DNA from 3 places in the Kitasatospora cineracea genome. Region 1 is predicted to be linked to each of the others. Evidence: riboswitches for the same ligand, from Rfam matches in the RefSeq annotation. Region 1 holds a riboswitch; each other region holds the start of a gene.

The links. A riboswitch is a leader RNA that binds a small molecule or an ion and turns the genes downstream of it on or off. The one in region 1 is predicted to bind cobalamin.
Region 2: linked by a shared signal. The riboswitch ahead of EDD39_RS01550 (ribonucleoside-diphosphate reductase subunit alpha) and the one ahead of EDD39_RS32415 (cobalamin biosynthesis protein) in region 1 are both predicted to bind cobalamin.
Region 3: linked by a shared signal. The riboswitch ahead of nicT (Nickel transporter NicT) and the one ahead of EDD39_RS32415 (cobalamin biosynthesis protein) in region 1 are both predicted to bind cobalamin.

What each region holds. Positions count from the first base shown of each region.
Region 1 is NZ_RJVJ01000002.1:1,391,450-1,401,467, reverse strand. Features, by position in the region: gene EDD39_RS32435 (cobyrinic acid a,c-diamide synthase CobB) at 1-723, opposite strand, end outside; gene cobO (cob(I)yrinic acid a,c-diamide adenosyltransferase) at 737-1,333, opposite strand; gene EDD39_RS32425 (putative cobaltochelatase) at 1,339-3,345, opposite strand; partial or broken gene EDD39_RS32420 (cobyric acid synthase) at 3,381-4,930, opposite strand; gene EDD39_RS32415 (cobalamin biosynthesis protein) at 5,052-5,990, opposite strand; cobalamin riboswitch at 6,022-6,152, opposite strand; gene EDD39_RS32410 (rhamnogalacturonan lyase family protein) at 6,244-8,469, opposite strand; gene EDD39_RS32405 (MarR family winged helix-turn-helix transcriptional regulator) at 8,648-9,106, opposite strand; gene EDD39_RS32400 (VOC family protein) at 9,170-9,538, shown strand; gene EDD39_RS32395 (helix-turn-helix domain-containing protein) at 9,648-10,018, shown strand, end outside.
Region 2 is NZ_RJVJ01000001.1:352,322-362,339, reverse strand. Features, by position in the region: gene EDD39_RS01575 (HD-GYP domain-containing protein) at 1-292, shown strand, start outside; gene EDD39_RS01570 (HD-GYP domain-containing protein) at 289-1,626, shown strand; gene EDD39_RS01565 (tetratricopeptide repeat protein) at 1,734-2,717, shown strand; gene def (peptide deformylase) at 2,800-3,426, shown strand; gene EDD39_RS01555 (ribonucleotide-diphosphate reductase subunit beta) at 3,496-4,515, opposite strand; gene EDD39_RS01550 (ribonucleoside-diphosphate reductase subunit alpha) at 4,515-6,929, opposite strand; cobalamin riboswitch at 7,103-7,229, opposite strand; gene EDD39_RS01545 (GNAT family N-acetyltransferase) at 7,321-7,815, opposite strand; gene EDD39_RS01540 (helix-turn-helix domain-containing protein) at 8,091-9,071, shown strand; gene EDD39_RS01535 (histidine phosphatase family protein) at 9,295-10,018, opposite strand, start outside.
Region 3 is NZ_RJVJ01000001.1:4,113,277-4,123,294, reverse strand. Features, by position in the region: gene EDD39_RS18780 (thioesterase family protein) at 1-374, opposite strand, end outside; gene nusB (transcription antitermination factor NusB) at 485-922, opposite strand; gene efp (elongation factor P) at 925-1,488, opposite strand; gene EDD39_RS18765 (aminopeptidase P family protein) at 1,559-2,674, opposite strand; gene rpmG (50S ribosomal protein L33) at 2,808-2,972, shown strand; gene EDD39_RS18755 (type B 50S ribosomal protein L31) at 3,020-3,262, shown strand; gene EDD39_RS18750 (helix-turn-helix domain-containing protein) at 3,305-3,880, opposite strand; gene EDD39_RS18745 (DMT family transporter) at 4,003-4,848, shown strand; gene nicT (Nickel transporter NicT) at 4,856-5,965, opposite strand; cobalamin riboswitch at 5,996-6,207, opposite strand; gene EDD39_RS18735 (DUF6445 family protein) at 6,289-6,981, opposite strand; gene EDD39_RS18730 (Fpg/Nei family DNA glycosylase) at 7,066-7,872, opposite strand; gene EDD39_RS42100 (TetR/AcrR family transcriptional regulator) at 7,950-8,516, opposite strand; gene EDD39_RS18720 (SDR family oxidoreductase) at 8,617-9,519, shown strand; gene EDD39_RS18715 (AAA family ATPase) at 9,732-10,018, opposite strand, start outside.

The sequences.
Region 1 (10,018 bases):
CGCCGCGTCCCAGGGCTCGTCGGTCAGCGGCGGGGCGGTCCGGGCCAGCGCCAGCACCGCGTCCAGGTCGACGGAGGCGGCGACGAGTTCGCCCATCTCGCGGACCGCCCGCAGCGCCTCCGCGGAGCGTTCGACGGCCGGGACCAGGCCCAGGTGCCGGGACGGCGTGTCGACCGCCCCGGCCCGGCGCACCGCGCCCAGCACCGGCACGCCCGAGCCCTCCTCCAGGGCCTCGCGCAGCAGCGTCTCGTGCCGGTCCGAGGCGACCTTGTTCAGGATCACCCCGGCCAGCCGGACCTGCGGGTCCCAGGACGCGAAGCCGTGCACCAGCGCGGCCACCGACCGGGACTGCGAGGAGGCGTCCACCACCAGCACCACCGGCGCCCGCAGCAGCTTCGCCACCTGCGCCGTCGACGCCAGCTCGCCCCGCCCGGCCGCCCCGTCGTACAGGCCCATCACGCCCTCGACCACGGCGACGTCCGCCCCGGCCGCGCCGTGCGCGAACAGCGGGGCGATCCGCTCCGGGCCGCTCATCCAGGCGTCCAGGTTGCGGCCCGGGCGCCCGGCGGCCAGCGCGTGGTAGCCGGGGTCGATGTAGTCGGGGCCGACCTTGTGCGGGGAGACCTTCAGCCCGCGCGCGGCCAGCGCCGCGATCAGGCCGGTGGCCACCGTCGTCTTGCCCGCCCCGGAGGACGGCGCGGCCACCACCAGCCGGGGAATCACGCTGTTCAACCCGCTACCACTCAATGCCGCGCTGGCCCTTGCGGCCCGCGTCCATCGGATGCTTCACCTTGGTCATCTCGGTGACCAGGTCGGCCAGTTCGAGCAGCGGCTCGGGCGCGTACCGGCCCGTCACCACCACGTGCTGGCTGCCCGGCCGCTCCCGCAGCACCTCGACCACCTCGGCCACGTCGATCCACCCCCAGTGCAGCGGGTAGGTGAACTCGTCCAGCACGTAGAACCGGTACGTCTCGGCCGCCAGGTCCCGCTTGACCTGCTCCCAGCCCTCCCGGGCCGCCTCCTCGGAGGACTCGATGTCGCGCTGCACCCAGGACCAGCCCGAGCCCATCTTGTGCCAGGCCACCGTGCCGCCCTGCCCGGACTCGCCGAGCACCCGCAGCGCGTTCTCCTCGCCGACCTTCCACTTCGCCGACTTCACGAACTGGAACACCCCGACCGGCCAGCCCTGGTTCCAGGCCCGCAGCGCCATCCCGAACGCCGCCGTCGACTTCCCCTTGCCCGGCCCGGTGTGCACCGCCGTGATCGGCTGGGTCCGGCGCTGACGCGTCGTCAGGCCGTCGTCCGGGACGTTCTCCGCCACTCCCTTGGGCATGCTGCTCACGCCGCCTTTCGCGTCATCGTCGTCGTCCGTGCTTCCCGCACCAGCGAGGCCACGCCCTCGGCCCGCAGCTCGTCCAGGCTCACTGCGTCACCGTTCAGGTGCGCGGCCAACTCCCGTGCCAGGCCCAGCCGGACGGGGCCCGACTCGCAGTCCAGCACCACCGCGGCCACGCCCTGCGCGGCCAGCAGGCCGGCCGCCCGGCGGGCCCGCGGCAGCGCGTCCTTGCCGCCGGTGGCCCGGCCGTCGGTCACCACCACCAGCAGCGGGCGCCGGTCCGGGTCGCGCAGCCGCTCCACCCGCAGCACCTCGTGCGCCCGCAGCAGGCCCGCCTCCAGCGGCGTCCGGCCGCCGGTCGGCAGCTGCTCCAGCCGGGCCGCGCCCACCTCCACCGAGGAGGTCGGCGGCAGCGCCAGCTCCGCGCCCGCGCCGCGGAACGTCACCAGGCCGATCTTGTCGCGCCGCTGGTAGGCGTCCATCAGCAGGGACAGCACCGCGCCCTTGACCGCCGTCATCCGCTGCCGGGCCGCCATCGACCCCGAGGCGTCCACCACGAACAGCACCAGGTTCGACTCCCGGCCCCGGCGCACCTGCTCCCGCAGGTCGTCCCGGCGCAGCACCAGCGCCCGCCCGGCCCGCCCGCGCGCCGCCTGGTGCGGCGCGGCCGCGCGCAGCGTCGCGCTCAGGTGCAGCCGGGACAGCCGCCCCTGCGGGCGGCGGGCCCGAATGGTGTGCCCGGCGTCCGTCTCGGCGGGGGAGCGCCGGCCCTGCGCGCCCCGGCCGGTGCCGTCCACCTTGAACAGCCGGGTGCGGTACGGCCGGTCGGCCGCCACCGGCGCCGACTCCCGCCCGCCGCCCGGGCGTTGCTGCGGCGGGGCGGGGGCATCGTCCGAACTCGCCTCCCCGGACGGCACGTGGGGATCGCCGGGCTCCGGTGCGCCGCCGCCGTCCGGGCCGCCGCCGTCCGGGCCGCCGCCGTCGGGACCGCCGTCGCCGCCGTCGTCGGGCCCGTCGCCGTCGCCGTCCGGTTCCCCCTGGTGCTCGGCCAGCGTCCGGTCCAGCTGCTCCTCGTCCAGCCCGGGCGCGTCGAACGGGTTGCGCCGCCGCCGGTGCGGCAGCGCCAGCCGGGCCGCCGTCCGGACGTCCTCCTCCAGCACCTCGGTGCGCCCCGCCCAGGCGGCCAGCGCCACCGCGGTGCGCGCCATCACGATGTCCGCGCGCAGGCCGTCCACCTCGAACGCCGCGCACACCGCGGTGATCTGACGCAGCGCCAGGTCGGAGAGCTCGACGTCTGGCAGCAACTCCCGTGCGGCGGTGATCCGTTCGGCCAGCTCCCGTTCCCGCCCGTCCCAGCGCGCCGCGAAGGCGGCCGGGTCGGCGTCGTACGCGAGCCGCCGGCGCACCACCTCGGCGCGCTCGTCCGCGTCCCGGGTCGCCGCGATCTCCACCGTCAGCCCGAACCGGTCCAGCAGCTGCGGCCGCAGCTCGCCCTCCTCCGGGTTCATCGTCCCCACCAGCAGGAACCGGGCCGCGTGCCGCACCGACACGCCCTCGCGCTCCACGTACGAGCGCCCCATCGCGGCCGCGTCCAGCAGCAGGTCCACCAGGTGGTCCTGCAGCAGGTTCACCTCGTCGATGTACAGCACCCCGCGGTGCGCCTTCGCCAGCAGCCCCGGCTCGTACGCCTTCACGCCCTCGGCGAGGGCCCGCTCCAGGTCCAGCGCGCCGACCACCCGGTCCTCGGACACGCCGACCGGCAACTCCACCAGGAACGCGGGCCGTTCACCCCGGTCCGCGCCCCGGTGCGGCCCGTCCGGGCACTGCGGGTCCACCGCCGCCGGGTCGCAGGCGAACCGGCAGCCCGCCACGACCCCGATCGACGGCAGCAGCCCCGCCAGGGCCCGCACCATCGTCGACTTCGCGGTGCCCTTCTCGCCCCGCACCAGCACCCCGCCCACGGCCGGCGAGACCGCGTTCAGCAGCAGCCCCAGCCGCAGGTCGTCCATGCCCACGATCGCCGTGAACGGATAACGGGCCTCGGTCACTTGCTACTCCCCATCTCCAGCGGGGCCGGGGCCCCGGGCGGCACGAACGGCAGACCCGCCGGTGCCCCGTTCTCGATCAGCTTCCACAGCGCGTCGGTGTCGGCGTGCTCGGCCACCAGGTCGCCCAGCGCGTCGAGCTGCTGCTCGCGGGCGGCGGCGAACGAGGTGTCCGGCGCCGGGACGAAGGAGCGCCCGGCGGCCCGGGCCACCTCGGTCAGGAACGCCCGGCGGAACGCGTCGTTCTCCAGCAGGCCGTGCCAGGTGGTGCCCCACACCGAGCCGGTCCGGCAGCCGTCCAGCGCCCGCCCGGCGGCGTCCGCGACGAACACCTCGCCGCCCTCGACCGCCACCACGCCGTGGTGGATCTCGTAGCCCTCCACCGGCTCGCCCAGCGCCACCCCCGACGGCCGGGCCAGCACCTTCTCCGCGCCGAACACCACCCGGGTCGGCAGCAGCCCCAGGCCGGCCACCGGGCCGGACGACTTCGACTCCACCGCGTCGACGATCTCCCGCCCCAGCATCTGGTAGCCGCCGCACACCCCCAGCACCGGCAGCCCCGCCGCGACCCGCGCCGCCAGCGGCCCGGCCAGGCCCTGCGCGCGCAGCCAGGCCAGGTCCGCGACGGTGGCCCGGGTGCCGGGCAGCACCACCAGGTCGGCGTCCGCCAGCTCCTCGGGGCGGGTCGCCCAGCGCACCAGCACGCCCGGCTCCTGGGCCAGCGCGTCCACGTCGGTGAAGTTCGACAGCCGGGGAAGCGCACCACCGCGACCCGCAGCACCTGAGCCCCCACCGGCCCGCCCGCCGCCGGACGGGACGCCACCGACGCCAGGCCGAGCGAGTCCTCCGCGTCCAGCCACAGGCCCGGCAGCATCGGGAACGTCCCCAGCACCGGACGCCCCGTCAGCTGCCGCAGCATCTCCAGGCCCGGCGCCAGCAGCCGGGCGTCACCGCGGAACTTGTTGACGAACCACCCGGCGATCAGCGCCTGGTCGTCCGGCGACAGCAGCGCCAGCGTCCCGAACATCGACGCGAACACCCCGCCGCGGTCGATGTCCCCGACCACCACCACCGGCAGCCGGGCCGCCGAGGCCAGGCCCATGTTGGCGATGTCCCGGTCCCGCAGGTTGATCTCCGCCGGGGAGCCCGCGCCCTCGCACACCACCACGTCGAAGCGCCCGCGCAGGTCCGCCAGGCACTCCAGCGCCCGCTCCAGCAGCACCGGTTTGCGCTCCCGGTAGTCCAGCGCCCCGACCTCCGCGACCGCCCGCCCCAGCAGCACCACCTGGCTGCGCCCGTCCGCGCCCGGCTTCAGCAGCACCGGGTTCATCGCCGCCTCCGGCGCCACCCCCGCGGCCTGCGCCTGCATCGCCTGCGCCCGCCCGATCTCCGCCCCGTCGACCGTCACGAACGAGTTCAGCGACATGTTCTGCGCCTTGAACGGCGCCACCCGCACCCCCTGCCGGGCCAGCCAGCGGCAGATCCCCGCCGTCACCACACTCTTCCCGGCGTCCGAGGTCGTACCGGCCACCAGCAGCGCGCCGTTCACCGGCGAACTCCTTTCGAGACGCCCCGACCGGGGCTCGCGGAACCGCACGCGGCGGACGGCGGCATGCCGAAGTCCCGTGCCGGCAATGTCAGTCGCACCATCAGCCCGCACCGCGGCGGGGTCACCTGCGCCGCCGTCCGCCCAGTGCCCGCAGGGCCAGCGTGGCCGCCAGCGCGAGCGCGCCGACCCGGCGCGAGAGGCGGCAGGCCCGTTCGATGTCGGCCGTGCCGACCGGCGGCAGGCCCGCGCCCAGCACCGGCCGGTGCTCGACCCGTTCGCCGTACCGCAGGGTGCCGCCCAGCTGCACGCCCAGCGCCCCCGCGAACGCGGCCTCCGCCTGGCCCGCGTTGGGGCTCGGGTGCGCGGAGCCGTCCCGCCGCCAGACCCGCCAGGCCCGCCCGGGCGCGCCGGACGCGGCGACGGCCAGCAGCGCGGTCAGCCGCGCCCCCGGCCACCCGGCGACGTCGTCGAGCCGGGCCGCGGCCCAGCCGAAGCGCCGGTAGCGGGCCGACCTGTGCCCGACCATGGCGTCCAGCGTGTTGACGGCCCGGAACGCCAGCAGCCCGGGCACGCCCGCGACGCCGCCCCAGACCAGGGCGTTGACCACCGCGTCGGCGGTGTTCTCGGCGACCGACTCGACCACCGCCCGGGCCACCTGCTGCTCGTCCAGGCCCGACGGGTCGCGCCCGCACAGGTGCGGCAGCCGCTCGCGCGCGGCGGCCAGGTCGCCGTCCGCCAGCGAACGCCCGATCGCGGTGGCCTCCCGGGTCAGCGACGTCCCGCCCAGCACGGTGAAGGCGGCCCCGGCGGCCAGCGCCCCGGCCGCGACGGGGGAGCGCCGGACGGCCCGGACGGCCAGCGCCGCCCCGGCCGCGACCGTGCCGACGGCGAGCGCGGTGTGCAGCGCCCCGGCCCCGCGGTGGTCGCGCCACAGGCGGCGCTCCAGCCGGGCCGCGGCGGTGCCGAACAGGGCGACGGGGTGTCCGCGCCGGGGGTCTCCGAGCCGGGCGTCCGCGAGGTATCCCGCGGCCGCGCCCACCAGGTACGGGGCAGCCCCCATGGCGTCGTGTCCTCACTCAGGGTCCGCGCCCTGGATCGACGGAACGGGGGCCAGAGTCTCCTGACTTCCGGTCACCCCCGCGCGGGGTGGTCCGGTCACAGTGGCGGGACCGCGCCGGACTCGCACCGGCTTCCTCTGCTTGCCTCCGTTTGGCCCGAAGATCCCACCACGCCCGGTTCGAGGCAGTCAACCGAGCGGGTGGAGGGGTTGGTCACATACGGCCACCGGGGCCGCCGAGGGGCGAGGTGCCAGGTCAGGGCGTGTGCACGACGGGCCGCGGCGCGGTCGGCATGCCGTCGCCGAGGAAGAAACCCGGGTGCGGCGGCTGGTTGTAGGCGGTGTTCTGCCAGGCGACGGCCTCCCGGTACTGCACGTCGTGCATCAGCGTGGTGATCCGCAGCGGGGTCGGCACGGGGGTGGAGTAGATCCGCAGCGCCCGGTTGTCGGTGGTGGGCCACACCACCTCCTCGCGCCAGTCGCCGAACAGGTCGGCGGACAGCGACGGGGTGGCCTTGGTGCCGTTGTTCGCGTGCACGCCCGAGGCGGTCAGCAGCCGGGTGTCGGCCGCGGTGCCGTACTTGTCGACGTGGGTGCCGTCGAGCAGTTCGCGCACCGGGTCGCCGTCCCACCAGAGCGTGAAGTTGGCCGAACCCGGCTTGCGCCCGACGTCCTGCCCCTGGGCGCTGTAGAGCCCGCTGACCCCGGACGACCAGGACTCGGCGCCCGGGCTGCCCGCGTACACGTCGTCGGAGACGCCGCGCCCGTTGTCGCAGCCGCAGTCGGGCTGGTGCCACAGGATCCGGCCGGTCCGGGCGTCGGCGAACCAGGCCGAGTACTTGGTGGTGGTCTCGTCGACCTTGAACTCCTCCAAGCCCGGGCGGCTCGGGTCGAGGTCGCCGACGTGCATCGCGTCGCCGTGCCCCTGCCCGGTGTTCCACAGCCCGTGCCCGTCGTCGTCCACGGCCATCGCCCCGTAGACGATCTCGTCCCGCCCGTCGCCGTCCACGTCCGCGACCGCCAACTGGTGGTCGCCCTGGCCCGCGTAGGCGCCGTTGCCGGAGGCGTCGGTGTCGAACCTCCACCGCTCGGTGAGCTTGCCGCCGCGCCAGTCCCAGGCCGTGATCACGGTGCGGGTGTAGTAGCCGCGGGCCGTCACCAGCGACGGGCGCGAGCCGTCCAGGTACGCCGTCCCGGCCAGGAACCGGTCCACCCGGTTGCCGTACGAGTCGCCCCAGGCCGAGACGGTGCCGCGCGGCGGGTCGTAGTCCACCGTCTGCAGCGCGGCGCCGCTGCGCCCGTCGAAGACCGTCAGGAACTCCGGCCCGGACAGCACGTACCCGCTGGAGTTGCGGTGGTCGGCGGTGGCGCTGCCGATGGTCCGCCCGGCGCCGTCCACCGTGCCGTCCGCGGTCTTCACGGCGACCTCGGCCCGCCCGTCGCCGTCGTAGTCGTACACCTGGAACTGCGTGTAGTGCGCGCCCGAGCGGATGTTGCGCCCCAGGTCGATCCGCCACAGCCGGGTGCCGTCCAGCTCGTACGCGTCCAGGTAGGTGTCGCCGGTGTAGCCCGACTGCGAGTTGTCCTTGGCGTCGGTCGGGTTCCACTTCAGCACGAACTCGTACTGCCCGTCCCCGTCGAGGTCGCCCACGCTCGCGTCGTTCGCCTCGTACGTGTAGGAGCCGCTCGCGTTCGACCCGCCGGGCGGCGGCGTGATCGGCACGTCCCGGTAGCCGTCCGCGAAGCCGACCGAGGCCGGCGAGGCGGCCTGCTCGACCCCGCCCACCACCGCCCGCACCGTGTACGAGGCCCCGGCCGGCGCGCCGGCGTCCAGGTAGTCCGTCGCGGTGGCCAGCGGTGCGGCGTTCACCCTGGCGCCGTCCCGGTACACGTTGAACGCCACGTCGTCCGGGTCGGTGGCCAGCCAGCGCCAGGACACCAGGTTCGCCGTCCCGCTGCGCACCGAGACCAGCCCGCGGTCCAGCTTCTCCACCTGCCGCCCCTGCCCGGCGGGCGTCCCCGACGGGGAGCTGCCCGGTGACGGGGTGGCGGTCGGACTCCCGGTGCACACCGTCCCGTTGAAGGTGAACGAGGAGGGCACTGCGGCCGCGCCCGGCACCGAGCCGTTGAACCCGAACCCCACGGTGGCGCCGGACGCCACCGAGCCGTTGTAGTCCAGGCTCTTCGCGGTGACCTGCGTACTGCCCGCGGTCACGTCCGCGTTCCACGCCTGGGTGACCTGCTCGCCGTTGCCGAACGACCACTGCAGCGTCCAACTCGTCACGGCCGCACCGAGGTTGGTGACCTTCACGTCCGCCCCGAAACCGCCCTGCCAGGCGTTGACGACCGTGTAGTCCACCCGGCACCCGCCCGCCGCCACCGCCTGCTGCTGGACCGCCCAGCCCGCACCGGCCACCACCAGCACGCCTGCCACCAGCCCCGCACCCGGGCGCCCGGCCCGTCGCCTGCGCTGTCCTGCCATCGTTGCTCCTCCGGGGGAAGAAGGGGAGTGGAGTACTTCGGGAGCGCTCCCACCGCATCCACCCAGACTGACCGGACGCCGTCAATCCTCCGGTCCGCGCCCCGTGAAACTTTCGCCGCCGATTCCCCCAACTCGCCTTATGTGAAAGGCAGTTGAGGATCCGATCGGCGCCGCCGACTCAGCTGCCGGCACTCCCCCCGCGCAGGGAGTGGATCATGCTCCGCAGGCTCCGGAGCGCGTCCGCCTGCTCGGCCTCGGTCATCCCGGCCAGCATCCTGACCTCCACCGAGCGGACTGCCGCGCTCGCCTCCTCCAGGCTCCGCCGCCCGCGGGGCGTGAGCCGGGCCGGCAGGGCCTTCCCGACCGGCGCCGCCGCGGGCCTGACCACGTCCCCCTCCCGTTCCAGGTGCTGGAGCAGCACGTTCATCGACTGCCGGGTCACGAACGCGCCGCGCGCCAGTTCGGAGTTCGACATGCCCGGCCGCTGGGCCAGCAGTTCGAGGCAGGAGTAGTGCGTCACGGTCATGCCGAGCGGCCGCAGCACCTCCTCCATGGCCGAGCGCAGGACGCTCGAAGCCTCCTTCAGCAGGTAGCCCAGTGAGGTGTCCAGATCGATGCCGCCGCCGCTTTGACTCATGTCAGAAGTCTGACATACGTTGATCCGTGTCAGGAATCTGACACGGAGGAGAGGAACCCCGCCATGCCCGTCACCGGCCCCGACTTCATCTCGCTGCAGGTCCGCGACCTCGACGCCGCGCAGGCGTTCTACCAGCACTACCTCGGCCTGGTCCGCTCGCCGGCCGGCCCCCCGCACGCCGTCGTCTTCACCACCCGGCCGATCGCGTTCGCCCTCCGCGACCTCGTCCCCGGCACCGACCTCGACTCCGCCGCCCGGCCCGGCCTCGGCACCGCGCTCTGGCTGCACGCCACCGACGTCCAGGCCGTCCACGACGCCCTCGCCGCCGACGGCCACCCCATCGTCTCCGCACCGGTCGACGGCCCCTTCGGCCGGACCTTCACCTTCGCCGACCCCGACGGCTACCACATCACCCTCCACGACCGCGCCTGACCGCCCGCCCCGGTCGTCGGTTCGCCCAACCGCCCGGCCCCGGCCGCGCCCCCGTTTCGTGCCATCCGCGGCTGTGGCCCGACCACCCCCGCACCTAGCGTCGGCAGGCATGCGACGCAGACAGCCGCCGGCCCCCGCGCCGGTGCCGTTCTCCCCGGCCGCCGCCCGCGCCCACCGCACCGCGCTCGGCCTGACGGTCGAGCAGGTCGCGGCCGGGCTGGCCGCCCACGGCGTGCGGCTGCTGCCCGGGCACGTCCTCGGCTGGGAGGACGGCCTGCTCCCGCCCACCGAGGAGCAGTTGACCGCCCTCGCCCGCACCCTGTGGTGCCCGCCCGTCCGGCTGATGGGCACCGCCCCGGCCACCCTGCGCGACCACCGGATCGCCCGCGAACTCACCCGGGACCAGGCCGCCCGCCTGCTCGGCCTCACCCCCACCACCTACCGGCAGACCGAAACCACCGGACGCTGGACCGGCAACGA
Region 2 (10,018 bases), on a different contig from region 1:
GATCATCTCGGTCGCCGACGCCTTCGACTCGATGACCTCCACCCGCTCCTACCGGCGCGGCCGTCCCGTCCCCGAGGCGGTCGCCGAACTGGAGCGGTGCGCCGGCAGCCAGTTCGACCCGGTGATGGTCGGCGCGCTGGTCGAGGCCGTCGCCGAGCACGGCTGGCAGCCCGAACCGCCGCCGCCCGGCGGCTGGGACGGCGAGGTGCCGGACATCCCGCTCGGCGTGCCCGAGCCGGCCCGGCTGCCCCAGCAGTCCGGCACCGGCCTGCCGGCCGGGGGAGCGGCGTGAACACCCGCCGCCGCCCGGTCCCGGCCGACCTGCTGCTCGCCGCGGCCGTCACGCTCGGGGCCGCCGCCGTCCTGCACGCGCTGGCCGACGGCGTCGCCCAGCGCGGCGTCGCCCTGGCCTTCGCCGTGCTGATCGGCCTCGGCCAGTGCGCCGGGCCCGCGCTGCCCGGCGACCGCGAACCCGCGCCCGTCGCCACCGCCGTCGCCCTCGCGTACGCGCTGCTCGGGCCGCTGCACGGGCTGCCCACCACGCACGGGATGCTGCAGGTCGCGGGCGTCACCGCGGTCGGCACCCTGCTCGGGCTCGGCGCCCAGCTCGCCGGGCAGTGGGCGCTGGCCGCCGTCCGGCACCGGCCGCGCGCCCCGCTGGCCGGCCTGGACGCCGCCGCCCGCCGACTGGTCACCGTGGCGTTCGCCGCCCTGCTGTTCCAGCCGCTGTACAACTCCGGCGTCACCGACCGGATGCCCGGACCCGCCTACGGGGCGCTGCTCGCCGGGGTCGCCGCGCTGACCGCGCTCGGCGACGCGGTGCTGGCCGCCGTCCAGCAGTGCGCCCGCACCGGGTTGCGGTACGCCGCCGCGCTGGACGACCAGCTGCACGCGCTGCTCGGCATCGGCTCCGCGCAGGTCGCCACCGGACTGCTGCTGAGCCTGCTCGCCGGGGAGGCCGGGCTGTGGGCGCTGCCGGTGTTCTGCCTGCCGCTGATCCTCGCCCAGGCGTCGTTCCGGCGGGCCGTCGCGGTGCGGGCCACCACCGGGCAGACCATCGAGACGCTGGCCCGGGCCACCGAGATCGCCGGGTACACCACCCCCGGGCACGCCCGCCGGGTCGCCGACACGGCGTGCGCGCTGGGGCGCGAACTCGGCCTCGGCAGCCGGGAACTGACGCTGCTCGAGTACGCCGCGCTGATGCACGACATCGGGCAGCTGTCGCTGGTCGAGCCCGTCCCGGGCGGGGCCACCGCGCTGCTGCCGGACGGCGAGCAGCAGCGGATCGCCCGGCTCGGCAGCGAGGTGATCCAGCGCACCGGGGTGCCTCGGCAGGTGTGGCAGCAGGTCGCGAGGCTGGCCGACCCGTGCCGCCTCGCCGACGGCCGGCACGACCCCACCCTGCCGCTGGCCTCCCGGATCATCCGGGTCGCCAACGCCCACGACGACCTGCGCACCGCCGCCGCCGACCGCCCCCGGGCCGGGCTGCTCGACCCGCTGGAGCACCTGCGGCTGGACGCCGGGCACGGCTACGACCCGGTGGTGCTGGACGCGCTGGCCCGGCTCGGCCGCCGCGGCCACCGCGCCGCCCGCGGCCCGGACCGCCGCTGCCGCCCGGCGGCCTGAATGGCCGCGCGGGGCGCGCGGCCGGGGGCGGGCGTGGTTGGATGCGGTCGTGGCGGGAAGACCCGGAGGCGGGGCGACCCGGTGACGACCGACGGCAAGGGACCAACGTGAGGATCTTCCACCGCGCACGGCACCGTCCGTCGGCGACCTGGCGGCAGACCACCGACCGTGCGTTCACCCTGATCGGAGACGGCCGCTACGAGGACGCCGGGGCGTTGCTGGTGATGGCCGCCGACCTGGAACCGTGGCTGTCCGACTCCTGGTTCAACCTGGCCCTGCTGCACAAGTTCCGCCGCGACTGGGAGCAGGCCCGCTCGGCCGGCCTGCGCGCCGTCGCGCTGCTCGACCGCCAGCACGGCGCCCCGGACTGGTGGAACCTCGGCATCACCGCCACCGCCCTGCAGGACTGGCCGCTGGCCCGCCGCGCCTGGCAGGCGTACGGGCTGCGGCTGCCCGGCGGGCCCGGGCTGGACGGGCCGATCGAGCTGGACCTGGGCACCACCCCGGTGCGGCTGTCCCCGGACGGCGAGTCCGAGGTGGTGTGGGGGCGGCGGCTCGACCCGGCCCGGATCGAGGTGCTGTCCATCCCGCTGCCGTCCTCCGGCCGCCGCTGGGGCGAGGTGGTGCTGCACGACGGCGCCCCGCACGGCGAGCGGGTCGCCGACGGCGTCGCCTACCCGGTCTTCGACGAGATCGAGCTGTGGGCGCCGTCGCCCGTGCCGACCTGGGTGGTGCTGCTGCAGGCCGCCACCGCCACCGACCGGGACGCGCTGGAGAAGACGGTGGCCGACGCCGGGTACGCCGCCGAGGACTGGACGTCCTCGGTGCGGCTGCTGTGCCGCACCTGCTCGGAGTCCCGGATGGCCATCGACGACGGCCACACCGCGCACCACGACCCGCACGACGACGGCGACCCGCTGCACCCCGGCCACCTCAGCCACCTCAGCCAGGGCTCGGCCGGCGGCCCCTGGCAGGTCGAGCGGGAGTGCGGGATCGCCGCGCCGGCCGGCCTGGTCCGGGCCCTGCTGGAGCGCTGGGCCGCGGCCTCCCCGGCCACCCGCGCCTACCGGGACCTCGAAGAGGTCTGCTGACCCGGGGCCGCCCGCGGCCGGACCGCGCCCCGTACCCTGGACCGGTACACCAGGCGGATGCGGACGAAAGCGGAACCGAGCGATGGCCGAGCAGCACGACCACGAGCACGCGCACGAGGACGAGGGGACCGGGCCCCGGCGGGTGGTCGGCGAGGAGCCCGACCTGACCAGGGGCACCGCCCGTCCGATCACCGTGGTCGGCAACCCGGTGCTGCACCGCGAGGTCAGGACCGTCACCGCGTTCGACGGCGAGCTGTCCGCGCTGATCGACGACATGTTCCAGTCGATGTACGCGGCGGAGGGCGTCGGCCTGGCCGCCAACCAGATCGGCGTCGACCTGAAGGTCTTCGTCTACGACTGCCCCGACGACGAGGGCGTCCGGCACATCGGGCACGTGGTCAACCCGGTGCTGGAGGAGCTGCCGGCCGGCCGCCGGGCGCTGGACGACGGCCAGGAGGGCTGCCTGTCGGTGCCCACCGCCTACCAGGAGCTGGCCCGCCCCGACTACGCGGCCGTCACCGGCCAGGACAAGGACGGCAACCCCGTCCGGGTCGAGGGCACCGGCTTCTTCGCCCGCTGCCTGCAGCACGAGACCGACCACCTGTACGGGTACCTGTACATCGACCGGCTCTCCAAGCGGGACCGCAAGGACGCGCTGCGGCAGATGGCCGACGGCACCCCCAAGTACGCCACCGTCCCGAACGGCTGACGGTACGGCGGAGGGCCGCACCCCCGCGGGGGTGCGGCCCTCCGTGCTGTCCTGCGGGCCGGCGGCGGCCTAGAAGTCGTCGTCGAAGGAGACCGAGCCCTCGACGGCGATCTGGTAGGCGGAGACCCGGCGCTCGAAGAAGTTGGTCAGCTCCTGGACGTTCTGCAGCTCCATGAAGCCGAACGGGTTGGTGGAGCCGTACCGGACCGGCAGGCCGAGGCGGGCCAGGCGCTGGTCGGCGACCGCCTGGAGGTACTCGCGCATCGACTCGGTGTTCATGCCGGGCAGGCCCTCGCCGCACAGGTCGCGGGCGAACTGGAGCTCGGCCTCGACGGCCTCCTCCAGCATCTCGGTGACCTGCTGGGCCATCTTGTCGTCGAAGAGGTCGGGCTCCTCCGCGCGGACGGTGTCGACCACCGACATCGCGAAGTCCATGTGCATCGACTCGTCGCGGAACACCCAGTTGGTGCCGGTGGCCAGGCCGTGCAGCAGGCCGCGGCTGCGGAACCAGTACACGTAGGCGAACGCGCCGTAGAAGAACAGGCCCTCGACGCAGGCAGCGAAGCAGATCAGGTTGAGCAGGAAGGCCCGGCGGTCGTCCTTGGACTGCAGCGAGTCGATGTGGTCGACCGCGTTCATGTACTTGAAGCAGAACTGGGCCTTCTGCGCGATGGAGGGGATGTTCTCCACCGCGGCGAAGGCGGCGTTGCGGTCCTCCGGGTCGGGCAGGTAGGTGTCCAGCAGCGTCAGGTAGAACTGGACGTGCACGGCCTCCTCGAACAGCTGCCGCGACAGGTAGAGGCGGGCCTCGGGGGAGTTGATGTGCTTGTAGAGGCTCAGCACCACGTTGTTGGAGACGATCGAGTCGCCGGTGGCGAAGAACGCGACCAGCCGGCCGATCATGTGCCGCTCGCCCTCGGAGAGCTTGGCGAGGTCGGCGACGTCGGAGTGCAGGTCCACCTCCTCCACGGTCCAGGTGTTCTTGATCGCGTCCCGGTACCGGTCGTAGAACGACGGGTAGCGCATCGGACGCAGCGTCAGCTCGAAGCCCGGGTCGAGCAGCATCTTCTTCTGGTCTTCGGAGCTCATTACTGGCAGGCCTCGCAGGACTCGGGGTTCTCCAGCGAGCAGGCGATGGCGTCCTGCTCGGCCTGGGAGAGGGAGGGGGTCTGCACCGGGACGGGGGCGGCGGTGCGGGCGGCTCCGGACGCGGCCTGGGCGATCCGGGTCGCCGGGCGGGAGCGCAGGTAGTAGGTGGTCTTCAGACCGACCTTCCAGGCGTAGGAGTACATCGAGGAGAGCTTGCCGATGGTCGGCGCCGCCATGAACAGGTTCAGCGACTGGCTCTGGTCGATGTACGGCTGCCGGGCGGCGGCCAGGTCGATCAGCGCGCGCTGCGGCAGCTCCCACGCCGTGCGGTACAGCGAACGGACCTCCTGCGGCAGCCAGTTGAACTCCTGGATGGAGCCGTTGGCGTCGCGCAGCGCGTCCCGGGTGGTCTGGTCCCAGACGCCCAGCTCCTTGAGCTCGCGCACCAGGTACGGGTTGACCTGGAGGAACTCGCCGGACAGGGTCTCGCGCTTGAACAGGTTGGAGACCTGCGGCTCGATGCACTCGTAGACGCCCGCGATGGACGCGATGGTCGCGGTCGGGGCGATGGCGAGCAGCAGCGAGTTGCGCAGGCCGACCTCGGCGATCCGGGCGCGCAGCGCGTCCCAGCGCTCGGTCCACTGCGGGTTCGCGGCACCGAAGTGGTCGACGTGCAGCTGGCCGCGGGCGGCCCGGGTCTCGCCGTACGCCTCGTGCCGGCCGAACTGCTCGGCCAGGTCGGCGGAGCGCTCGTACGCGGTGAGCATGATGCGCTCGGCGATCAGGGTGGAGAGGGCGACCGCCTCGGCGGAGTCGAAGTCGATCCGCAGCTGGAAGAAGACGTCCTGCAGGCCCATCACGCCCAGGCCGACCGGGCGCCAGCGGGAGTTGGACGTCCCGGCCTCGGTGGTCGGGTAGAAGTTGATGTCGATCACGCGGTCGAGGAAGGTCACCGCGGTGCGGACGGTGGCGTCCAGGCGGTCCCAGTCCATCGCGTTCAACAGGTCGGCGGCGGTGGCGCCGGGGGCGACGTGCGCGCCCAGGTTGACCGAGCCGAGGTTGCAGACCGCGGTCTCGGAGTCGTCGGTGACCTCCAGGATCTCGGTGCACAGGTTCGAGGAGTGCACCGTGCGGCCCGGCAGCGCGGTCTGGTTGGCGGCCCGGTTGGAGGCGTCCTTGAAGGTCATCCAGCCGTTGCCGGTCTGCGCCAGGGTGCGCATCATCCGGGCGTACAGGGTCTGCGCGGGGATGGTGCGCACGGCCTTGCCCGCCAGCTCGGCCTTCACGTACGCCTCGTCGAACTCGGCGCCCCACAGGTCGACCAGCTCCGGCACGTCCGCCGGGGAGAACAGCGACCAGTCGGCGTTGGCGTTGACCCGGCGCATGAACTCGTCCGGGATCCAGTGCGCCAGGTTCAGGTTGTGGGTCCGGCGGGCCTCCTCGCCGGTGTTGTCGCGGAGCTCCAGGAACTCCTCGATGTCGGCGTGCCAGGTCTCCAGGTACACGCAGGCCGCGCCCTTGCGCCGGCCGCCCTGGTTGACCGCCGCCACGGAGGAGTCCAGGGTGCGCAGGAACGGCACGATGCCGTTCGACTGGCCGTTGGTGCCGCGGATCAGCGAGCCGCGGGAGCGGATCCGCGAGTAGGACAGGCCGATGCCGCCGGCGTGCTTGGACAGCCGGGCGATCTGCGCGTACCGGTTGTAGATCGAGTCCAGGTTGTCCAGCGGCGAGTCCAGCAGGTAGCAGGAGGACATCTGCGGGTGCCGGGTGCCGGAGTTGAACAGCGTCGGCGAGCTGGTCAGGTACTCCAGCCGGCTCATCAGGGCGTACAGCTCGGCGACCTCGCGCACCGACTCCTCGGTGGTGCCGACCGCCAGGCCCGCCGCCACCCGCAGCAGGAAGTGCTGCGGGGTCTCGACGACCTTGCGGGTGATCGGGTGGCGCAGCAGGTAGCGGGACTGCACGGTGCGCAGGCCGAAGTACTCGAAGCGGTCGTCGGCCGCCTCGTCGATCAGCGAGTCGAACAGGCCGGCGTGCTCGGCCACGAACGCGGCGGTGGCGTCGCCGATCAGGCCCTCGGCGTGGCCCACGGCCACCGAGGAGGAGAACGAGGTGACCTGCTGGGTCGCGGCCTCGTCGCGGATCTCCAGCGCCAGCAGGCGGGCGGCCAGCTTCGAGTACTGCGGGTCCTCGGCGATCATCGACGCGGCGGCCTCCACGGCCAGCCCGCGCAGCTCGGCGAAGTCCGAACCGGCGTGGCGGCCGCGCAGCGCGGCGGCGGCGACGTGGCCGGGGTCCACCTGGGGGAGGTCGGTGCTGCGGTCGGTGAGCAGCCGGAGCAGCGCCGCACCGGGATCGGTGAAGGCGTCGGCGGATCCCTGGGACGGCAGGGTGACTGAGGCGGCGACGGTCAAGGCGCACTCTCTCCTGTGGCGGCGGCGGACGTGGCTCGGGTGTCCGGGACCGCACGCGGCCAGGGGAGGGCAGCACGAAGGAACGAGAACGCGTTCCGGCGCGCCGAAGACCACCCCCGGTCCGCCCGCGAGACCGGACGGCAAAGCTGTGCTGCATGGCGTCTGCGGGGATGCCGTGTCGCACACCGTCGGCAGGTCCTCGGACTGCGCGGGCGTCGCTGCAGCCCGCTCACCGTTGCGGGGCAGTCCCGGACTTCCACCGGATTCCCCTGCGTCGACAGCGAGAGTGAGCATACATGTTGTGGTGGCTGGATCTGGAAGCACCAGATGTAGTAGCGCGTGTCGCGTCGGCGGTGCCGCGCGTAGACAACGAAACTGCCCGGGAACCGCCTCAGAACCGCATCGTGTAGACCCACAGGTCCATTCCGGGCGCCGCCGACCAGTCCCGCCCGGGGGTGCGGACGAAGCCCAGCGCGTCGTAGATCCGGTGCGCGGCGGTCATCGACGGCCGGGTGGAGAACGCCATCCCGGCCAGTCCGAGTTCCCGGCTGCGCCCGATCGCCGCCGCCACCAGCGCCCGGCCGACGCCGCGGCCGCGGGCCGCCGCGCCGACCGCGAGCATCCGGATCTCGCCCTCGCCGGGCCCGGCGACGTCCGCCCACGCGGTGCCGCCGGGCGCGAAGGTCACGCAGCCGAGCACGGCTCCCGCGTCGTCGACGGCGACCAGGACCTCGGCCTCCCGGTCGCGGCGGGCGGCGTCGCGCAGGAGGTCGACGTACGGGGAGTCGGGGCGGGTGTGGCCGTCGCCGACGAAGGCCTCGACGCTGACCTCCCCGGCTCCGGCGAGGTCGCGCTCCAGGGCGCGGCGGACGGTCGGGGAGTGCATCCGGACAGTGTGCCGGACGGCCCCCGGCGGGGATCGGCCAGGTCCGGGTCGAAGGGGTAGCCGGTCGGCCGGTGCACGACGTCGCGGCCGGTCCGGCCGTTGCGGTCCAGGTCGCGGCCGACCAGGACGCCGAGGAGTCCGAAACTGCCGATGAGGCCCAGCAGGGCGAGCGCGGTGGTCATGCCTCCACTGTCCCGGCGGGCCGGGGCCGCCACGAGTGGCAGGAACGCACCATTGCCACGAAATCCTGCCACTGCCATCCTGGCCCCATGCGGATGCTGAACAACGTCGCCGTCGTCGTGCTGGAAGAGATCCACCCCTTCGAACTCGGGGTGGCCTGCGAGGTGTTCGGCCTGGACCGGAGCGAGTCCGGCCTGCCGGTCTACGACTTCGCCCTGGTCGGCGACCGCCCCGGCCCGATGCGCACCCACGCCGGCTTCACCGTCGACGTCCCGCACGGCCCCGAACGGATCGCCGAGGCCGACCTGGTGATCGCCACCGCCACCGGCATCCGCACCCACTACCCCGAGGCGCTCTGCGCGGCGCTGCGGGCCGCCCACGACCGCGGCGCCCACCTGCTGTCGATCTGCTCCGGCAGCTTCCTGCTCGGCGCGGCCGGCCTGCTCGACGGCCGCCGCTGCACCACCCACTGGCGCTACGCCGACCTGATGGCCGAGCGCTTCCCGCTGAGCACCGTCGAACCCGGCGTGCTGTACGTCGACGACCACCCGGTGATCACCTCGGCCGGCACCGCCGCCGGCATCGACGCCTGCCTGCACCTGGTCCGCAAGGTGCAGGGCGCCGAGGTGGCCCGGGAGATCGCCCGCCGGATGGTGGTCGCCCCGCACCGGGACGGCGGGCAGGCCCAGTTCATCAACCGCCCGGTGCCCGAGGGCGGCGGCGAGTCGCTGGCCGGGGTGCTGGAGTGGATGCGCCGCCACCTCGACCGGGAGACCGGCGTCGACCAGCTCGCCCGGCTCGCCCACATGTCGCCGCGGACCTTCGCCCGCCGCTTCCGCGAGGAGACCGGCACCACCCCGCACCGCTGGCTCACCGGCCAACGGGTGCTGTTCGCGCAGCGCCTGCTGGAGTCCACCGGGGAGGGCGTGGACGCGATCGCCGCCCGCTGCGGCTTCGGCAACGCCGCCACCCTGCGGCACCACTTCGGCCGCCGGCTCGGCACCACCCCGCAGGCCTACCGGCGGGCCTTCGGCGGCCCGCGCCGGGTCACCGGGCCGCAGCACCAGGACGCCTGAGGCTGCGCACCACGGACCCGGGACGGAGGGACGGGACGGGGGCGGAGGACGGGGACGGGGGGACGGGACGGGAGCAGGAGCAGGGCGGTCGGGCTCGGGAAGCTGTTGCCGGGAGCCGGGAGCCGGGAAGCTGTCGTCAGGCCGCAGCACCAGGGAGCCCGAGCGGGGCGCTGCGGCAGCCGGCGGGGTGGGCCGGGGCAGGCCGGGCCGGGGCGGGCCGGTCTCAGGGCGACAGGTGCTCGGTCCGGTTCCACCCGGCGGGGCGCAGCCGCCCCTCGCGGGACCGCCACAGGCTGGTCGAGCAGTTCGCCACCGGCGGCAGCGCCAGCAGCTCCTCCTCGGCCGGCCGCTCCAGCACGTGCCGCAGCATCAGCACCGTGCAGTCGTGCGCCACCACCAGCACCGGCCGGCCCGCCTCCTCCTCGCCCAGGTCGCGCAGCAGGTCGCGCACCCGCAGCGCCACGTCCAGCCAGGACTCGCCGCCCGGCGGCCGGTAGTACAGCTCGCCCATCCGGCGCCGCCGCTCGGCCTCCGCCGGGTGGTCGCGCTCGATCGCGGCCTTGGTCAGCATCTCCAGCACGCCCAGCTCGCGGTCCCGCAGCCGCTCGTCGTAGCGCACCGGCAGCCCGACCGGGACGGCGCCCAGCCCGGACGCCTGGGCCAGCGCGATCCGGGCGGTCTCCGCGGTGCGCACGTACGGCGAGCACCACACCGAGCGGGGCCGGTCGGCGGGCGGTCGCCCGGCCCACCAGCGGCCCAGGTCGCGGGCCTGGTCCTGGCCGTGCAGGGAGAGCGGGATGTCGGCGTCCCGGCAGGTGATCGGGACGGAGAGCGCGCCGCTGGCGTCCGCGTGCCGGAACTCCACGTTGGCGGTGGACTCCCCGTGCCGGGTGGCGATCAGGACCGAGGGCAGTCTCGGCCCCCCGTCCGGCTGCGGGGCCTCCGGT
Region 3 (10,018 bases), on a different contig from region 1:
GCGACCTCGTCGTCGAGCGCGGCGAGGTCGGTGAACGAGGCGGTGACCCGCAGCCGCTCCTCGCCGCCCTGGGAGAGGATCGCGCTGCCGGTGGCGAGGCTGCGTCCGCGCCGGACGATCTCGGTGCGGACGGTCGCCGGCCCGGGCCGGGAGGCGGAGACGTAGGTGCCGCTGACGGTGAGCGGGTGCGGGTGCGCCGGCCCGGCTTCGAGGGCGAGCGCGTGCGCGGCGAAGGCGAGCAGCAGGCCGCCGTTGACGCCGCCGCCGATCTGCCAGCCCTCGCCGAGCTCGCCGTCGTAGCGGCCGGGCTCGTCGGGGTGCGGGGCGAGTGCGATGCCCCGGTCGAACTCGGAGGCGGTGGTGGTTTCCGGCATGGCTTCGCGGCCCTTCTGCGCAGCGGGCAAAAACATTACTTGCCGGTAGCTTACGCGCGGAGGCCGCCGGACCGACAGGTCCGGCGGCCTCCGAAGGGGCGTGCGGGTGCTCAGCGCCGGATGCTCGGCTTGAGCTCCATGAAGCGGGCGAGCAGGCCGTTCACGAAGGCCGGCGACTCGTCCGTGGAGAACTCCTTGGCGATCTCCACCGACTCGTCCAGGACCACCGCGTCGGGCGTGCCGTCCTCCCAGATCAGCTCGTACGCACCGAGCCGGAGCACGTTCCGGTCGGCGACCGGCATCCGGTCGAGCGTCCAGCCCACCGCGTAGGTGGAGATCAGGTCGTCGATGGTGCGCGCGTGCTGCGCGTAGCCCTCGACCAGCTGCATGGTGTACTCCGCGACCTGCGGGATGCCCTCGTCGGGGCGGGGGTCGCGGGCCCGCGCGATCCAGTCGGCGAGCACCCGCTCGGGGGACACGCCGCGGTGGTCCGCCTCGAACAGGATCTGGAAGGCCCGGGTGCGGGCCTTGCTACGAGCAGAGGCCACGGTTACTTGACCCGGCCGAGGTAGCTGCCGTCGCGGGTGTCGACCTTGACCTTCTCGCCGGTGGTGACGAACAGCGGCACCTGGATCTCGGCGCCGGTCTCCAGGGTGGCGGGCTTGGTGCCGCCGGTGGAGCGGTCGCCCTGGACGCCCGGCTCGGTCTCGGCGATGACCAGTTCGACCGCGGCGGGGAGCTCGACGTACAGCGGGGCGCCCTCGTTCTGCGCGACCAGGGCCTCGAAGCCCTCCAGCAGGTACTTGGCGGCGTCGCCGACGGTGGCGGAGTCGACCGGGATCTGGTCGTAGGTGTCCATGTCCATGAAGATGAACGCGTCGCCGTCGCGGTAGGAGTACTGCATGGTCCGCTTGTCGACGTTGGCGGTCTCGACCTTGATGCCCGCGTTGAAGGTCTTCTCGACGACCTTGCCGGAGAGGACCTCCTTCAGCTTGGTGCGCACGAAGGCCGGGCCCTTGCCGGGCTTGACGTGCTGGAACTCGACGACGGTCCAGAGCTTGCCGCCGTCCAGCTTGAGGACCATGCCGTTCTTGAGATCGTTCGTGGTAGCCACGGGCGCACTTACTCCTGATATGTCCGCTGTCAAGGAACACCAAGCCGCGCGCCGCCGGGACCGCTTCCGGTCACAGCGCGAGGAGCTCCTTGGTGGTGATGGTGAGCAGCTCGGGCCCGCCCTCCTCGGGAGGCCGCACCACGAGCGTGTCCTCGATCCGGACCCCGCCACGACCCGGGAGATGCACCCCGGGGCCGACGGTGACCGGCACGCGGTTGTCCAGTTTACCCATGTCGGCGGGCCCCAGGCGCGGAGCCTCCCGGATCTCCAGGCCGATTCCGTGTCCCAGGGCGTGGACGGAGCGTTCGGCGTGGCCCGCGGCCTGGAGGATCGAGCGGGCCGCGTCGTCCGGGACGTGCTGCTCGACGCCGGGACCGAGGGCCTCCCGGCCGGCCCGCTGGGCGTGGAAGACCAGCCGGTGCAGCTCGACCTGCCAGGCCGCGGGGGCGGCGCCGATCACGAAGGTGCGGGCGGTGGAGATGCCGTAGCCGCGGTAGCGGGCGCCGAGCGCGACGGTGAGGAAGTCGCCCTCCTCGACCCGGCGGTCGGTGGGCTGGTGGTGCTCGAGGCCGGAGTGGCTGCCGGTGCCGACGGAGACCGGGAAGGCGGCCCGGTCGGCGCCGTGGTCGATCATCCGGCGCTCCAGCTCCATCGCCAGGTGTCGCTCGGTGCGGCCGACCAGGATCGACTCGAGCAGCTCGCCGAGGGCCTGGTCGGCGATCTCGGCGGCGATCCGCAGGTCGGCGATCTCGTACTCGTCCTTGACCACCCGCAGCCGTTCCACGGCCCGGTCCAGGTCCAGCAGCCGGGCCGGGCCGACGGCCCGGGCGACGGTGCGGTGCCGGGCCACCGTGAGGTCGTGCTCCTCGACCGCGAGGTCGCGCACCCCGAGCCGGGCGGCGGCCTCGGCGGCGGCGGACGCGGCGTCGGCCTCGGCGGGCACCGGCAGCCGGGTGACCTCCGCGTCGAGCCTGCCCTCGCCGCCCTCGCCGCCCTCGGCGGGCTCCGCGTCCTCGGGCACCGCGAGCACCGCGCGCTCGCGGGTGAGCAGCAGCGCGGCGCCCAGCGGCGGGCAGCCGGTCAGGTAGCGGACGTTGGCGGCGCGCGTGATGAGCGCGGCGTCGGCCCCGGAGGCGCTGCAGTACTCGCGGAGGCGTTCGCGTCGGGCGGCGTGCGCGTCGGACATGGTCCGAGCCTACGAACGGGGGCCCGGGGGCGCCTGTCGGGACCGGCGGACGGGGGCGGGAATGCGGGCGGGTGGCCTCGTGTTGTGGCGTAGTGAAAACGGCAATCGTTGCCGGGAGAGGGAGGCAGAGGCGATGGCACGCAGCGAGCTGCGACCGGTGGTCGCGCTCCGGTCCACGGCGGGCACCGGGTTCACGTACGTGACGCGGAAGAACCGCCGCAACGACCCGGACCGGATGGTCCTGAAGAAGTTCGACCCGGTGGCGGGGCGCCACGTGGAGTTCCGCGAGGCCCGCTGACCGCGGGGCCCGTCCGACCGGCACACGCACAACGAGGAGGAGCAGCCATGCAGCAGGGAATTCACCCCGAGTACCGTCCGGTGGTGTTCCGCGACAAGACCGGGGGCCTGTCGTTCCTGACCCGCTCCACCGCCTCGAGCGACCGGACGGTCGCGTGGGCGGACGGGCGGACGTACCCGGTGGTGGACGTGGAGACGTCCTCGGCGAGCCACCCGTTCTACACCGGCCGGGCCCGCCTGATGGACACCGAGGGCCGGGTCGAGCTGTACCGGCGCCGGTACGGCGGCTGAACGGCCGACGGAGGGCCCCGGGTTCGCCCGGGGCCCTTTTCGCTACGCGCCGGGCGGGGGGACCGAGACCACCATGGTGACCAGGCACGGCGTGTCGCCGTCGTTGCGGTAGCCGTGGGCGGTGCCGGCCTCGTAGGAGGCGGTGGAGCCGGCCGGGACGAGGTGGTCGCGGCCGTCCAGGGTGAGGGTGAGGACGCCCTCGTCGACCCGGGCGATCTCGACGGTGCCGGGCGGGTGCGGGTCGGAGCCGTGCCCCTCGCCGGGCTGCAGGTGCCAGGACCACAGCTCCAGCGGGCCGGGGGCCTCGGTGCCGCCGAGCAGGGTGCCGCTGCCCCCGGCGGGGCCGGTCCACAGCCGGACGGCGTCCTCGACCGGGACGATCCGGACGGTGGCGGAGGCGTCGTAGTCGAGTAGTCGGGCGATCGAGACGCCGAGCGCGTCGGCGAGCCGGACCACGGTGCCGATGCTGGGGTTGGTGCGGGCCTGTTCGATCTGGACGACCATGCCGCGGCTGACCCCGGAGCGGGCGGCCAGGGCGTCCAGGGTGTGGCCGCGTTCGAGGCGCAGCCGTTTGAGGTTGCGGGCGAGGGCCTGGGTGACGAGATCGGCGTCCGGCACGGGCAGTCCAATATTCTGGTTGGGTCAGTGCAGTGGGTTGAACTATGCTGCGGCGGCATCGACAGATCCACCGACTGTACTGCGAGGTCCACCATGCTGTCCGCTTCCTGCGCCGCCGCCCCGTGAGCGCCGCCTTCGCACTGCTCGCCAGCCTGCTGTGGGGCGTCGCCGACTACGGGGGCGGGGCGATCACCCGGCGGCTGCCCGCGCTGACGGTGGTGGTGCTCTCGCAGACGGCCGCCGCCGCGGTGCTCGCGGTGGCGGTGACCGCCACCGGCGGGTGGGGCGGGGCCGGGCCGGCCCTCTGGTACGCGGTGCTGGCGGGCGCGATCGGCCCGTTCGCGCTGCTGGCGTTCTACCGGGCGCTGGCGCTCGGGCCGATGGGTGTGGTGTCGCCGCTGGCCACCGTCGGCGTGCTGGTGCCGATCGGGGTGGGCCTGTTCCTCGGCGAACGGCCGGGCGCCGTCCAGGGGTTGGGGATCGCGGTGGCGGTCGCCGGGGTCGCGCTGGCGGGCGGTCCGCAGCGCGGCGGGCCCGCGGTGGGGCGGCGGGTGCTGGTGCTGACGCTGGGCGCCGCGTTCGCCTTCGGCGCGGTGCTGGCGCTGGTCGCGCACGCCGGGGCGGGCGGCGCGCTGCTGCTGACGCTGTGCGTGCAGCGGTTGACCAACGCGGTGGTCGGCGCCGGGATGCTGGCCGCGCAGGCCCGCCGGCAGTCGCTCGAACTGCGGGCGGGCCTGCGCGAGTTGCCCGCGCTGACCGCCGTCGGGGTCGCCGACGTGGCCGCGAACGGCCTGTACGCGGCCGCCTCCTCCCCGGGGTCGGTGGCGGTGGCGGCCGTGCTGGCCTCGCTCTATCCGGTGGTCACCGCGCTGATGGCGCGCGGCCTGCTGAAGGAGCGGCTGCTGCGGGTGCAGGTGCTCGGTGCGGGCCTCGCGGTGGCCGGGACGCTGATCCTGGCCACCGGTTGACGCGCCGTCAGGACGCCTGCGCGAACGTCCGGGAGCGCTTGGCGATCCGCCAGTAGCCGATCGCGGCGGCCCAGACCACCACGAACAGGCCGACGATCACGAAGCCCACGTTGTCCAGGCTGAGGCCGGCGATCCAGCCGGTGACCGGGTCGGCCAGGTCGAACTTGTCGTGCAGCACGGCGACCAGTTCGATGGTCCCGATCACGAAGGCCACCGCGATCGACAGCCCCGTGATGGTCAGGTTGTAGTAGACCTTGCGGACCGGGTTGGAGAACGCCCACTGGTAGGCGAAGTTCATGAACGTGCCGTCCAGCGTGTCGAACAGGCTCATCCCGGCGGCGAACAGCAGCGGCAGGCAGACCACCGCGTACCAGGGCAGGCCGGAGGCCGCGCCGGAGCCCGCCATCACCATCAGGGTGACCTCGGTGGCGGTGTCGAAGCCCAGGCCGAGCACCATGCCGACCGGGAACATCTGGCCGGGGCGGCTGATCGAGCGGGTGGCCCGGTTCAGCAGCCGGGCCAGGAAGCCCCGGGCCGCCAGGTGCTTCTCCAGCTCGGCCTCGTCGTACTGGCCCTCCCGCATCGCCCGGAACACCCGCCAGATGCCCAGCAGGGCGACCAGGTTGAGCGCCGCGATCAGGTAGAGGAAGGCGCCGGACGCGGTGGTGCCGATGGTGCCCAGCACCCGGTGGGTGGTGGAGTCCTCGTCCATCAGGGTGCCCGCCAGCGCCGCGCCCCCGGCCACCAGGCCGGCCATCAGCACCACCATCGAGGAGTGGCCGAGGGCGAACCAGAAGCCCACCGAGACCGGGCGGCGGCCGTCCGCCATCAGCTTGCGGGTGGTGTTGTCGATCACCGCGATGTGGTCGGCGTCGAAGGCGTGCCGCATGCCCAGGGTGTACGCGGTGAGGCCCAGGCCGACGCCGAACACCTGGGTGCCGACGGCGTAGTGGTGCGGCGCGACCAGGAACAGCAGCGTCCCGAACGCCGCCACGTGCATGGCCAGGATCACCGCCATCAACCCGGCCGTGCGCAGGGTGTCCTCGCGCCGCCAGCGGAAGGCGGGAAGGGGGGAGCCGGGATTGTCCCCGGGCAGGGTCGATTCGGGCGCGGTCATCCGCGTTCACGCTCCAGCACCTCGTGGATCACTTCGTGAGATGCCGTGGCCGGTCTCCTGGCTGACGGGGTGTTGCGCGCCGGCTCCCGGCCTTCCCGACCGCGAGCGGCCAGTGGCACGGGGTGGGAGCCGACGACTCCCCGATCACAGTGGCGAGGGCCGCTCCGGACTCCTGCGACCGAACACTCTCGTGACGGTCGCAGTGCACCGGCTTCCCGAACACCACGGCCCGCCCACCGTAGGCCCGGCGCGGGCGCGGCGGCAAGGGCGCGTCCGGTCCGGTGGCGTAGATCACGCCTGGTCAGGGCCGCGCTGACGGGAGGTCAGGCCATCCAGAAGAAGACGCAGGTCATCCGCTTCTCCGCCAGCACCGCCCCGTGGTACTCGGTCGCGGTGTGGATCAGGTTGGCGGTGTAGAGCAGCAGCCGGTTGTAGCGGTGCGGGACGGCCAGGTCCTCGGTGAAGGAGTCCGGCGGGACGAAGCGGGTGCCGAGGGCGTCCACCAGGTTGTTGTGCGGGGCGACCACGCTGTTGCCGCCGAGCCGGCCGCCGGGCAGGCTCTGCCGGTAGAAGCTGGTGCCGCAGCGCTTGGGGACGGCCGGGTTGAGGTAGAGCACGGCGGCGTAGCGGCACAGCGAGCGCGAGTCGGTGTGCGGGCGCGGCTCGCACTCCCCCGCGCCCACCACCTGCACGCAGTTGTGGTTGAAGGTGCCGCCCTCGGCCTCGCCCAGCGCCCAGATCCGCTCCGCGCCGGTGGCCTCCCGGACCAGCTTCTCGACCTGTGCCAGCTCCTCCGGCTCCAGCCCGGGCATCGCCCGCAGGCCCGGCCAGGACTCCGGCCGGTGCGGGTAGCCCTCGTCCCAGTCGGTGCGCGCCAGGTGCCGGGCGCGCACCGCGTCCGGGTCCGGGAGGACGTCGTCCAGCACCCAGTAGTCACGGCCCCGGGTGGGCTTGCGGTACGGCAGGACCGGGAGCGCCGGGGTGGGGCGCGGCCCCTGGAACGGGAGAGCGGGCATGGCCCCGACAATAGGAGCGCCGTTCCGGGCCCTCGCCCAAGACCGGGTCAACCTTGCGTCAAGGCTTGCCGTGGTGACGGTGCGTCAGGACTGCTGGCAGCGCGGGCACCAGAACAGGTTCCGGGCCGCCAACTCCTCGGTGCGGACCGGGGTCCCGCAGACCAGGCAGGGCTGGTCGTGCCGCCGGTAGACGTACACCTCGCCGCCGTGGTCGTCCACCCGCGGCGGGCGGCCCATCGCCTCCGGGGTGTGCTCGGGGCGGACGGTGTCGATCCGGCCGGCGGCCACGCCGTCGTGCATCAGGGCCACCAGGTCCGCCCAGATCGCGTCCCACTCGGCGCGGGACAGCTCGCGGCCGGCCCGGTGCGGGCTGATGCCGAGCCGGAACAGCACCTCGGCGCGGTACACGTTGCCGACGCCGGCCAGCACCTTCTGGTCCATCAGCAGCGCGGCGACCGTGCTGCCGCTGCGGGAGATCCGCTGCCAGGCCGCGTCGCCCGCCTCGCCGGGGCGCAGCGGGTCGGGGCCCAGGCGGCGGTGGACGGCCGCCTTCTCGGCGGGGGTGAGCAGCTCGCAGGCGGTCGGGCCGCGCAGGTCGGCGTAGCCGCTGTCGTTCACCATCCGCAGCCGGACCTGGCCGACCGGCGCCGGGGCCTCGCCCGCCCCGAAGTCGTACTTCCCGTACAGCCCCAGGTGCACGTGCAGCCAGTGCTCGCCGAAGCCCAGGAACAGGTGCTTGCCGTGCGCCTCCGCCTCGTCGAGCACCCGCCCGTCGATCAGCGCGGCCCCCTCCGCGAAGCGCCCCTGCGGGCTGGACACCCGCACCGGGCGCCCTCCGAACAGCTCGTCGTTCTCCCTGGCCAGGCGGTGGATCACATGCCCCTCGGGCACCGGCGGTCAACTCCTCGGTCGTGGTGGTGGCGAGGAGTCCATTCTCCCAGGCCGCTCGGACAGCCCGGGCCGCCGCCTCAGAGGGCGGCGGCGGCTTCGCACAGGGCGGCCAGCTCGGCCAGCGCCAGGGCGGTGAAGTCCTGGCCGGGGCGGGCGGTCCAGGCGGCGAGGGCGGCGCGCAGGGCGAGCAGGGCGAGCTCGGCGGTGAGGCCGGCGGCCGGGTCGGGGGTGCCGCGCTCGCGCAGCGCGGCGGTGAGGGCGGTGGCGAGGGCCTCGCGCTTGAGCAGCTCGCGCTCGGTCAGCTCCGGGTTGGCGGCGACCACCTGCTGGCGCTCGCGGACGGCCCCGTGGCGCTCGGCGGTGAAGGCGCGCTCCCCGGCGGCGGCCAGCGCGGCCTCGACGGCCTGCCGCGGGCCCGCCCCGGGCGGGGTGGCGGCGACCGCGTCGGTGAGCAGGCGGACCAGGGCGTCGCCGCCGGAGAGCACCTCGCGCTTGTCGGCGAAGTGCCGGAAGAAGGTGCTCTTGGCCAGGCCGGCGCGCTCGGCGATCTCGGCGACGGTGGTGCGGTCGTAGCCCTGCCGGACGAAGAGTTCGAGCGCGGCGCGCTCCAGCCGTTCGCGCGCGTTCGGGTCCCATCTGGCCATGCCCGGATTCTACGTGACAGGACTTGGTCGCATCATCGGACTCCGCGGGCTATGGTGATGGGACAAAGTCTCATCACTTCGGATCTCCGGAGGTCCACCCATGCACGTCTTCGTCACCGGAGCCAGCGGCCACCTCGGCTCCGCCCTCGTCCCCGACCTGCTCGCCGCCGGCCACCGGGTCACCGGCCTGGCCCGCTCCGACGCCTCCGCCGCCGCCCTCACCGCCCTCGGCGCGGACGTCCGGCGCGGCGACCTCGACGACCTCGACGGCCTGCGGGACGCCGCCGCGGCCGCCGACGGCGTGGTGCACCTCGCCTTCAAGCACGAGGCGATGCTCGGCGGCGACTACGCCGGCGCGATGGCCGACGACCTGAAGGCCGTCCGGGCCCTGGTCGAGGCGCTCGCGGGCACCGGGAAGCCGCTGGTCGGCACCGGCGGCACGGGCGCCGGCAACACCCCCGGCCGGCCCTCGCTGGAGAGCGTGGTCGCCCCCGGCGCCCCGCGCACCGAGGCCGAACAGGCGATCGTCGACGCCGCCGCGGACGGTGTGCGCTCCTCCGTCGTCCGGCTGCCCCCCGTCGTGCACAGCTCGCTCGACCGGCACGGCTTCGTCCCCGTCCTGATCCGCACCGCCCGCGCCACCGGCGTCTCCGGCTACCTCGGCGAGGGCGCCAACCACTGGCCCGCCGTCCACACCCTGGACGCCGCCCGCCTCTACCGCCTCGCCCTCGAACACGCCCCCGCCGGCACCCGCCTGCACGGCGTCGGCGACCGGGCCGTCCCCTTCCGCGAGATCGCCGAACGCATCGGCCGCCGCCTCGGCCTCCCCACCGCCCCCGTCGAAGAGGCCCGCGCCGCCGAACACTTCGGCTTCCTCGCCCGCCTCGTCCCCCTCGACCTGCCCGCCTCCGCCGAAGCCACCCGCACCCTGCTCGACTGGCAGCCCGCGCACCCGGGCCTGCTCGACGACCTGGACGAGGACCACTACTTCACCGCGGACTGACCACCGCCGACCCCGCCCGGGCCGAAGGCCCCCCGCACTCACCGCGGAACCTCAGCGGACGTGGGGACGGCCGACGACCACGAGGGCCGGAAGCGCCAGCAGCCCCCGCCGCGGGGCCCCGGCGCGCAGGCAGGCGGCCGAGGACGGGGCGGGCCGAAGGCAGGCAACGTGGCCACGCCCCCCGCCGCGCAGCGGAATCTCCCCGCGCGGCCTCAGCGGGTGTGCAGGCGGCTGAGGATGGCGTGGTCGAGGGCGGCGGCGGTCTCCGGGACGCTCAGGTTCGAGTTGTCGATGATCGGGAGGCCGGAGGTGCGCCAGCCGGCCATCCGGCCGTGGATGCGGGCGACTTCGTCGTCGGAGAGGCGGCGGTTGCCGGAGCGCTCCGCGTTGCGGGTGAGGACCCGGTCGAGGCCGGGGAGCAGCACGACGGGGATCATGCCGGGGCCGATGTGGCGCTTCCAGCCGCCGAGGCCGATCGCGGGGCGGTCGGGGAAGACGG